Regions from separate parts of the Olleya sp. ITB9 genome, predicted to be linked through region 1. Evidence: riboswitches for the same ligand, from Rfam matches in the RefSeq annotation. Region 1 holds a riboswitch; the other holds the start of a gene.
What was found. Region 1 has a riboswitch for S-adenosylmethionine ahead of ITB9_RS08925 (O-acetylhomoserine aminocarboxypropyltransferase/cysteine synthase family protein). Riboswitches for the same ligand answer to the same signal wherever they lie in the genome.
Positions count from the first base shown of each region.

Region 2: it holds a riboswitch for S-adenosylmethionine, as region 1 does, so the genes downstream of both, ITB9_RS02510 (Na+/H+ antiporter NhaC family protein) here and ITB9_RS08925 (O-acetylhomoserine aminocarboxypropyltransferase/cysteine synthase family protein) in region 1, are expected to answer to the same signal.

Region 1 covers NZ_BCBW01000032.1:60,987-65,428, forward strand. The annotation lists gene ITB9_RS08920 (alpha/beta fold hydrolase) at 1-978, opposite strand, end outside; gene ITB9_RS08925 (O-acetylhomoserine aminocarboxypropyltransferase/cysteine synthase family protein) at 1,071-2,363, opposite strand; SAM riboswitch class I at 2,484-2,605, opposite strand; gene ITB9_RS08930 (phosphoenolpyruvate carboxylase) at 2,832-4,442, opposite strand, start outside.
Region 2 covers NZ_BCBW01000011.1:13,801-18,242, reverse strand. The annotation lists gene ITB9_RS02525 (helix-turn-helix domain-containing protein) at 1-174, shown strand, start outside; gene ITB9_RS02520 (hypothetical protein) at 316-1,026, shown strand; gene ITB9_RS02515 (DUF6515 family protein) at 1,098-1,685, opposite strand; SAM-I-IV-variant riboswitch at 2,180-2,276, shown strand; gene ITB9_RS02510 (Na+/H+ antiporter NhaC family protein) at 2,326-3,639, shown strand; gene ITB9_RS02505 (alkene reductase) at 3,725-4,442, opposite strand, start outside.

The DNA.
Region 1 (4,442 bases):
ATACTTCTTCTTTACCTCAAAAATTGGATTTAATAATTTTGATAGCTGATCAAATTCAATTAGAAAGGCATCATGACCATGTATTGATTTTATTTCGCCAATAGTCACTTCTTTTTTAACTGATTTTAGATCCAAATAGGTTTCCCAGTTTTCGTCTGCTTTAAAAAACAAATCACTATTAATCGTTATAATATGTATGTGACCTTTAATAGCTGAAGCTACTTCTTTAAAGGATAATCGACCTCTAGTTATATCAATAGTTTTAAGGATTTGATTCATTAATTTATAAGCTGGTAGATGAAAACGCTTGTCTAAATTTTGACCATGATAATTCAGCCAACTTTCGACTTTAAAAACCGAATTTTCTGTTTGATCACGATCAAATTTTTTAGTTAAAGACTCTGGTGTACGATACAATGTCATAGCATGCATCCTAGCATCTTCAAGAGGTTTAATGGAGTTATTTAAAATAGCCTCTTGAATGTGACAATTAGCTATTAACCAGTCGGTAACTTTCCAGTCTGTAGCTATTGGTATTAAATGCTTTGCTAAATTAGGTTGTAAAATAGCCAACTCCCAAGCTATTCCTCCTCCAACAGAACCACCAATAATTGAAAACAACTCAGTTATCTCTAATTGCTTTAAGCCTTCAGCAAATAATTGTGCAATATTACGAGCAGTAAATCCTTTGTAATCGTGTATTAAATGTTCTTGTTTATTATCAAACCCATTACCTGGAATATTAAATGCCAAAATAGTATAGTGAGAAGTATCAATACATTTGTTTTCGCCTATTAAATCGTTCCACCAACCGTTTTCTCCAACTACATTAGAATTACCTGTTAACGCATGATTAACCAAGACAATTGGAGCCGAATGTAAAGGTTGGCCGAATAATTGGTAAGACAAATTAATATCAAAAGTCTGTCCATTATTATTTACAAACCCAGGAATACTTATGTATTTTAAGTTTTTCATTGTGAGATATTTGAAATAAGTTTCACCCTTTAAAATGGCAAATAAAAAGCGTGAAACTATTTCGGTATTAAATAACTAAAATTATAGGGTAATTAGGCTAAAACAGATTTTTTGACTTTAGTAAAAGCTGCTTTTAAATCGGCTTTTAAATCGTCTATATTTTCTATTCCAACAGATAATCTAATTAAGTCTTTGGTAACACCTGTTGCTTCTTGAGCTGCATTATCTAATTGCTGGTGTGTTGTGCTTGCAGGATGTATAATTAAAGATTTAGTATCTCCAATATTAGCTAACAAAGAGAATAACTTGGTTGTATCAGCTATTTTTTTAGCCGATTCAAAACCACCTTCTACTCCAAATGTGACCACTCCACTTTGTCCTTTTGGTAAATACTTTTTTGCTAAAGCATTATATTTACTAGTTTGTAATCCTGGATAATTTACCCAAGTCACTTCTGGTTGTTCTTGTAACCACTTGGCTAATATTAAAGCATTTTGTGAATGCTTTAGAATACGTAATTCTAATGTTTCTAATCCTTGAATAATTTGAAAAGCATTAAAGGGACTTAATGCTCCACCATAATCACGCAGACCTTCTATTCTTATTTTTGCAATAAAAGCTGCTGGGCCAATAGCTTCGCTATACACTAAACCATGATAACCTGCAGAAGGCTCTGTAAATTCTGGAAATTTACCGTTAGTCCAGTCAAAAGTTCCTGCATCAACAATAATACCTCCTAAAGATGTTCCGTTACCTGTAATATACTTTGTAAGCGAATGGATAACTATATTTGCACCATATTTAATTGGATTTAATAAATAAGGTGTTGCTACTGTATTATCAACGATTAATGGTACTTTGTGTGCTTTTGCATGTTGTGCTATTGCTTCTATATCTAATACATCTAACTTAGGATTACCTAAAGACTCGACAAAAACAGCTCTAGTGTTTTCTTGAGCAGCTTTACTAAAATTTTCAGGGTCTGAAGGATCTACAAAAGTAGTAGTAATACCATGCCTTGGTAAAGTTACACTTAACAAATTATAAGTACCACCATACAAACTACTGGATGCTACAATGTGATCTCCTGCTTTTAATAACGTTAATAAAGTTGTTGAAATTGCTGCAGTACCAGAGGCTGTTGCGACTGCTGCAATACCACCTTCTAAAGCTGCAATACGCTGCTCTAAAACATCATTAGTTGGATTATTTAATCTTGTGTAAATAAATCCAGGAACAGATAAATTAAATCGTCCTGCTGCATCGTCTGAATTATCAAACACATAAGATGATGTCTGGTAAATAGGCACTGCTCTTGTACCTCCTGTTTGTGTGGTGTCGTGTCCTGCGTGTAATGCTTGTGTAGCAAATTTTTGTGTACTCATTTTTCTAATTTTTTCGAGTTAAACTAAATTAATTCAAAAGTCAAATAAGCTTCATTGGAAGCGTACCTAATAGAAAAATGTTAAAAAGAAATTACTAATTACAAATGAGTAATTAGATTTTAGTTATCTATCCAATAGTTGATTAATGAATCATCTATTAAGTAGAATGTAGCACCTTCTTAGTAAGTCTAAGGGTTGCTAAGGTTTCAACGAGTCTATCTCTCCACCTTTCTTGATAACATTTCAGTAAGTGTTTGAACTTTGTGAATACAAATATTGCAAAATTTATTTTTTACAACCAAACAAAACGGAATAATATTCTAAAAAATTAACTTATTTTTATATTTTAAGAAAACAATTCTATTAAATTGAATTTTTAAAGAAAAATAATCTTAAAACAAGTATAGCAAGCTTGAATACATCAAACTTGCTATACACCCTTAGTAAAATAATAATTTCACCTAAAATTTAAGCCGAATTACGACTCGCATTTATATTTCCAAATAACGATCTTGTTACTAGTTTTTCATATACAGCAATTAAGTCTGCATCCTTTTCTTCTGCTTTTTCTAATTCTTGAATTTGTTTTAAAGCAAATTGTTGAATAGTCAATAATGGAAGCACAATGGACTCTCTAACTTTAATTGATGCTTTACCTGATGGCTCTTCCTCCATCAGTTCAGTATAGCCTGTAAGTTTTAAAATCAATCGTTTTGTTGTTAAATATTCTGTATGTATAACGTTCCAAAACTCTCCATACTCAGGATCTTCACTCATATATTTAGTCAAATCAAAAAACGATTTTGATAATGACATCATACTATTTTCTATTAAAGTTCTGAAAAAACTAGACGTTTTAAATAAACGTTGTGCTTTTTCAAACTCGCCTGCATCTTCATAATGTTTTAAAGCTGTACCAACACCAAAAAAACCAGGAACATTCTGTTTTAATTGACTCCAAGATCCTACAAAAGGAATAGCTCTTAAATCGTCAAACACTAAACCTTCAGACTTACCACGTTTAGATGGTCTACTCCCAATATTAGTCTTTGCGTAGTACTTAAGCGTACTCATATGCTCTAAATACGAAATAAATTTAGGATGATTTTTAAAGTCTACATACGTTTGGTAACTCAGTTTTGCTAAGTTATCCATAACGACTCTGTTTTCTGGAATCATACTTAAATCTGCATCACTTAAACTATTATAAATACCAGAACTTATTAATTGCTCTAAGTTATATTGTGAGGAATCTAATGTTCCAAAATTAGAGCTAATCGTCTGACCTTGAATAGTTAACTGCACTTCTTTATCCTCTATGGTTGGACCTAGTGAAGCGTAAAAATTATGCGTTTTACCTCCTCCTCTTGCTGGTGGTCCACCACGACCATCAAAAAATATTACGGTTACATCATATTTTCTAGAAATTGCTGTTAAGCGTTCTTTAGCTTTATATATAGCCCAATTTGCCATTAAGTAACCACCATCTTTAGTACCATCACTAAAACCTAACATGATAGTTTGCTTATTTCCTCTGGCTTTTAAATGCTTTGCGTAAGCAGGATTAGTATATAACTCTTCCATAACAAGATGTGCATTCTCTAGATCTGTTATAGTTTCAAATAATGGTCCAACGTCTATTGTTAATTCGTCATGAAAAGCAACAAGTTTTAACATTGCAAATAACTGCATGACATTTAATGTCGTTTGATTATTACTTATTATGTATCGGTTGGCTGCTTGTTCTCCATTAGTTTCTTGAATAGTTTTAATAGCTTTAATGGTATTTAAAGCTTTTAATGTGTTTTCATCTTTAATTAAAGACAAATCAACTTTTCCTTTAACTTCAGATAAGATTTTCACTTGTTCTGTTTCTGATAAATCATGGTAATTATTAGGGATATCCTTACTACCATTAGCTATCATAACATCAACCATATCTGTAAATACTTTATGATGTGCACGACTATCTTGACGAATGTCTAAACTTGAAAAATGAAACCCAAATAAATGTAATTTATTAAGTAGACTAGTAATCTCAGTAACATATAAAGATTGATGTTGATCAATTACAACCTC
Region 2 (4,442 bases), on a different contig from region 1:
TTGAGTTTACAATTAAAAACTTTAGAAGAAGATGGTATTGTAAAAAGAAAAGTATATACTTCTAAACCACCTTTAAAGGTAGAATATTCGTTAACCGATTTTGGTAAAACTTTAATTCCTGTAGTTCAATCTATTGCAGATTGGGGTGTTTATGCTGTTTCTGAACAAAGATAATTAAGTTTATCAGCTTAGTTTAAAAAAAACAATTGATTAAAAGTGTATTAAACATATCAAAGATTAATTGTAAATTGACAAAAACAAATTTTTCTACTAAGTAAATATTTATCTTATGTAGTATATTCCCTTCTTATACTAATGCTAAAAATTAAACTACATTTTTTTGATATTCTGTTCGTTATTGCTTTATCAATTGCAGTTGGTATGAGCGTAATAATGGAAAAAAGTCAATTGCTTTACATTTGCCCAGTAGTTATTGTTACAATATTTTTAAAATATATTAGTGTTGTTAAAAAAAATACGGATCCATTATTTTTATTAGCTCTAGCAGCTTTATTTTGTATTAATTTTTTAACATTTTATTCTTTTCATGATTATTTTGGAGAAATATCTTTGTTAACTTCATTATATTTAATCTTATATACATTTTCATTAAAAAAATATTTAATACAAAGTAAATTAAAGTCTTTGTTGTCAATATCATCTGTAATTGGTGGTTTTTTAGTAGCTTACATAAGCTATTCTGTTATAGAACTTTTATTAGATAAAATCCCCAACAATAGTCAAATTTACATGTTTATTTGTGCTATTTGTGTTTTAATTTACACAGTCACTTTTGCAATTGTGTATCTTAATAATAATTATAAAAACGGAACTATTTTACTTACATCAGGACTATTCTCGTTGTTTCAAATTGGATTATCTCCAATAAATGAATACCTTTTTTACAACCAAACTTTTACGGTAATGATTATTATTTGCCATTTTATGGCTATTTATTTGTTCATGAAATTTATTTCTGAAACTAAACCTGTAGATCCTAAAAACATTAAAAAGCAATATTTTTAAATAGAAAAAAGGATAACTTTTACATTACCCTTTTTTCATGTTACTAATCAATCAACCAAAATCAAGCGTAACTAATTCATTTCTATAATACCTACAACTTCATAAGCTCTGGTACCATCTATTTGTACTTTTTCGTATAATATATTAGCGTATTCATAATACGTTTCGTCGTTTATAACAACTTTTTCATAATCATCTGGTAACTCATAAACAATAGTACCAACTTCTGGATCTACTACTTCATATTGGTTATTTATTTGAATATAAAATATACCATGAGCATTGTAATAATTATGGTTATTATAACGAACTCTTTTATAGTTTACAGGTAAAGTTTTAATCCTAAAACCAACCTTTGGAGCTATTACAATGTAACGACCTCTAGATTGTGTGTAATACTTATTATTAGCATAGTAATAGTTTTGTCCTCTATGCGTTACAACTGTTTTATTTTGTACATTTCTAACCGAAACTACTTTACGTTTTGGTGTTTTATAAGTCACTTTTGTACTTGGTACACGCTTAGCAACTGTACGTTTAGTTGTAGTTGTTGTAACTTTGTTATTACTAGTACTTCTTCTAGTTTGTGCTTCTGTTTGTGCTGCAAATGCTACCAACAATACTGTTGGTAATATGTATGCTTTTATAAGTGTTTTCATAATTTAAAAATTTAATAGTTCAACTTTATTTTGCTATTAATACTAAGACGTTTATTAGTATTAATAGTTTAAAAGTATCTGAATTATTTCTGTTAAAAAATGAAAGTTGACAGCTAGCTATATTATATCTATCAATCCGATTATTTTTTATAGATGAGATTGTTTTATAAGGTAAAATTCCTGAAAATTAATGCAAAGAATTAGTATTAATATACTCTAAAAACTTAGGTTTACTTAGTTGATTTTTATTGATAAAGAGATAGTTGCACTAAAAATAAACTAACTAAGATTAAATATAATTTCATATTTTAAGGTGTTTTAATTTTACACTTCAAAGGTGAAACTATATGCTATCTTATTATAAAGTGATAGACGTTTGAGGGTTTTGACTATACGAAATCGGGAAATCTATCGACGAGAATTTTGACTTTTTTAAAAATTAACACTTTTTAAGAATTACGTATTGCTTTCTGCCCTACTTTTGTAGACTTAAAAATAATTATCAAGAATCTCTAAAAGGAGATAGCAACCTGCAATAACGAGCAAGGTGCTAAATAGATAAGCCAATTAATTGGAACAAATGTTAACTCATCTTTCTTATTTTTTGATTGCTATTTCCTTTTTAAAATGAAAAAGAAAAATGGCAAGTCCACAACAAATTACTCCAAAATTCACAGCTTTAATTCCGCTATTCGTATTTGTTTTTACGTTTTTAGGTGTTGGAATTTATCAAAACGACTTTTATGCACTTCCTGCTCCAATTGCAGTTATAGTAGGTATTATAGTCGCATTTTTAATGTTTAGACAATCAATTAATTCTAAAATTGAAACGCTTTTAAAAGGTTGTGGAGATGATAAGATTTTAACCATGTGTTTAATCTATTTATTAGCAGGTGCTTTTGCTACCATAACAAAAGCTACAGGAAGTGTTGACGCTATTGTGAATTTAGGGTTAGACTTTATTGCCATACAATACATTTACTTTGGTGTGTTTGTAATTGCTGCATTTTTATCGGTTTCTACAGGAACTTCGGTTGGCGCAATTGTAGCTTTAGCACCTATTGTTATTGGTTTTGCAGACAAAAGCAGTGTAGATTTAGCAATACTTTGTGGCGCACTTTTAGGCGGAAGTATGTTTGGTGATAACTTATCTGTGATATCAGACACTACCATTGCAGCAACCCAATCGCTAGGCTGTAAAATGAGCGATAAATTTAAGCAGAACATTAAAATAGCGTTACCAGCAGCTTTATTTACTATTGCTATACTAATTATTCAAGGTTTAGAATTAGAAACTAATGTTGAAGACGCTACGGTCTACACCTATTCTATTGTTAAAATATTACCTTATTTATTGGTAATAATATTATCTATAATTGGTGTGAATGTCTTTGTAACTTTACTTTTAGGTGTTATTGCTGGTGGACTTTTAGGAATTATTTATGGCGATTTCACACTTATTGAATCTACAAAACTAGCTTACACTGGTTTTACAAGCATGACCGAAATATTTTTACTATCGCTATTAACTGGTGGTTTAGCTGCTTTGGTCTCTAAAAACGGAGGAATAGACTACATATTAAAACATATTAAAAAGCTTATAAAAAACAAAACCTCTGCACAATTAGGAATTGCTTCTCTGGTTGGTACTATAAACATGGCAATTGCCAATAATACAGTATCAATAATTATTGCTGGTCCAATTGCTAAAACGATTAACGATGAGTATGGCTTAGACAATAAAAAAACAGCTTCAATTTTAGATATTTTTGCTTGTATTGTACAAGGTATTTTACCTTATGGAGCACAAGTTTTAATGATTTTAAGCTTCTCTAATGGTAAGTTAGATTACTTAGATTTAGTATCTAATACTTGGTATTTATTACTATTATTTATTTATACAATATTATTTATATCATTTAAACCTTTACTTCTAAAAATTAAGCATAAATAATTGTAAATCAAAATCTTATATAAATTTAAAAAAAGCATCTAAAAATTAATTTTAAGATGCTTTTTTTACTTGTTATTTATTGGCTTTAAGCCTTTGGATAATCTGTGTAACCTTCAGTTCCTGTGGTGTAAAATGTGTCTTTATCCCAATCTGCTAATTCAATATTTTTTTCAAAACGCTCTACTAAATCTGGATTAGAAATAAATGGTTTTCCGTAAGCAACTAAATCGGCATTACCAGCTTCTAAAACTTGGTTTCCTTTGTCTTGATCAAAATCGGTATTAATCATTAATGTTCCGTTGTATAATGGTCTAAAATGTTTTGCAATTTCTGTGACAGCAAAAGGTACTTCAGAGACATCTGTAAAAGGTTCAGATAAATGAATATAGGCTAAATTGTAATCGTTTAACTTTTTAATAATGTATTCAAACGTAGGAATAGTTTCTTCATCTACTGTAATTCCAGACATACCATGTAACGACGGATTAAAACGTGCTCCTATTTTTTCCTGCAGAATCACTTCCTTCATAGCATCTAAAACTTCGAAAAAGAAACGTGCTCTATTTTCAATCGAACCTCCATATTCATCGGTTCGCTCATTAGAACAAGCATTAAAAAATTGCTGAAATAAATATCCGTTAGACGAGTGTATTTCTACACCATCAAAACCAGCTTCTACCGCATTTGCTGCTGCTTTTTGAAAATCTTTAACCGTTTGTTTAATCTCTTCAATAGTCATTGCTTTGGGTGTCACTGTATCCTTAAAACCATCTGGTGTAAACGATTTAGCATTAGGATTTATG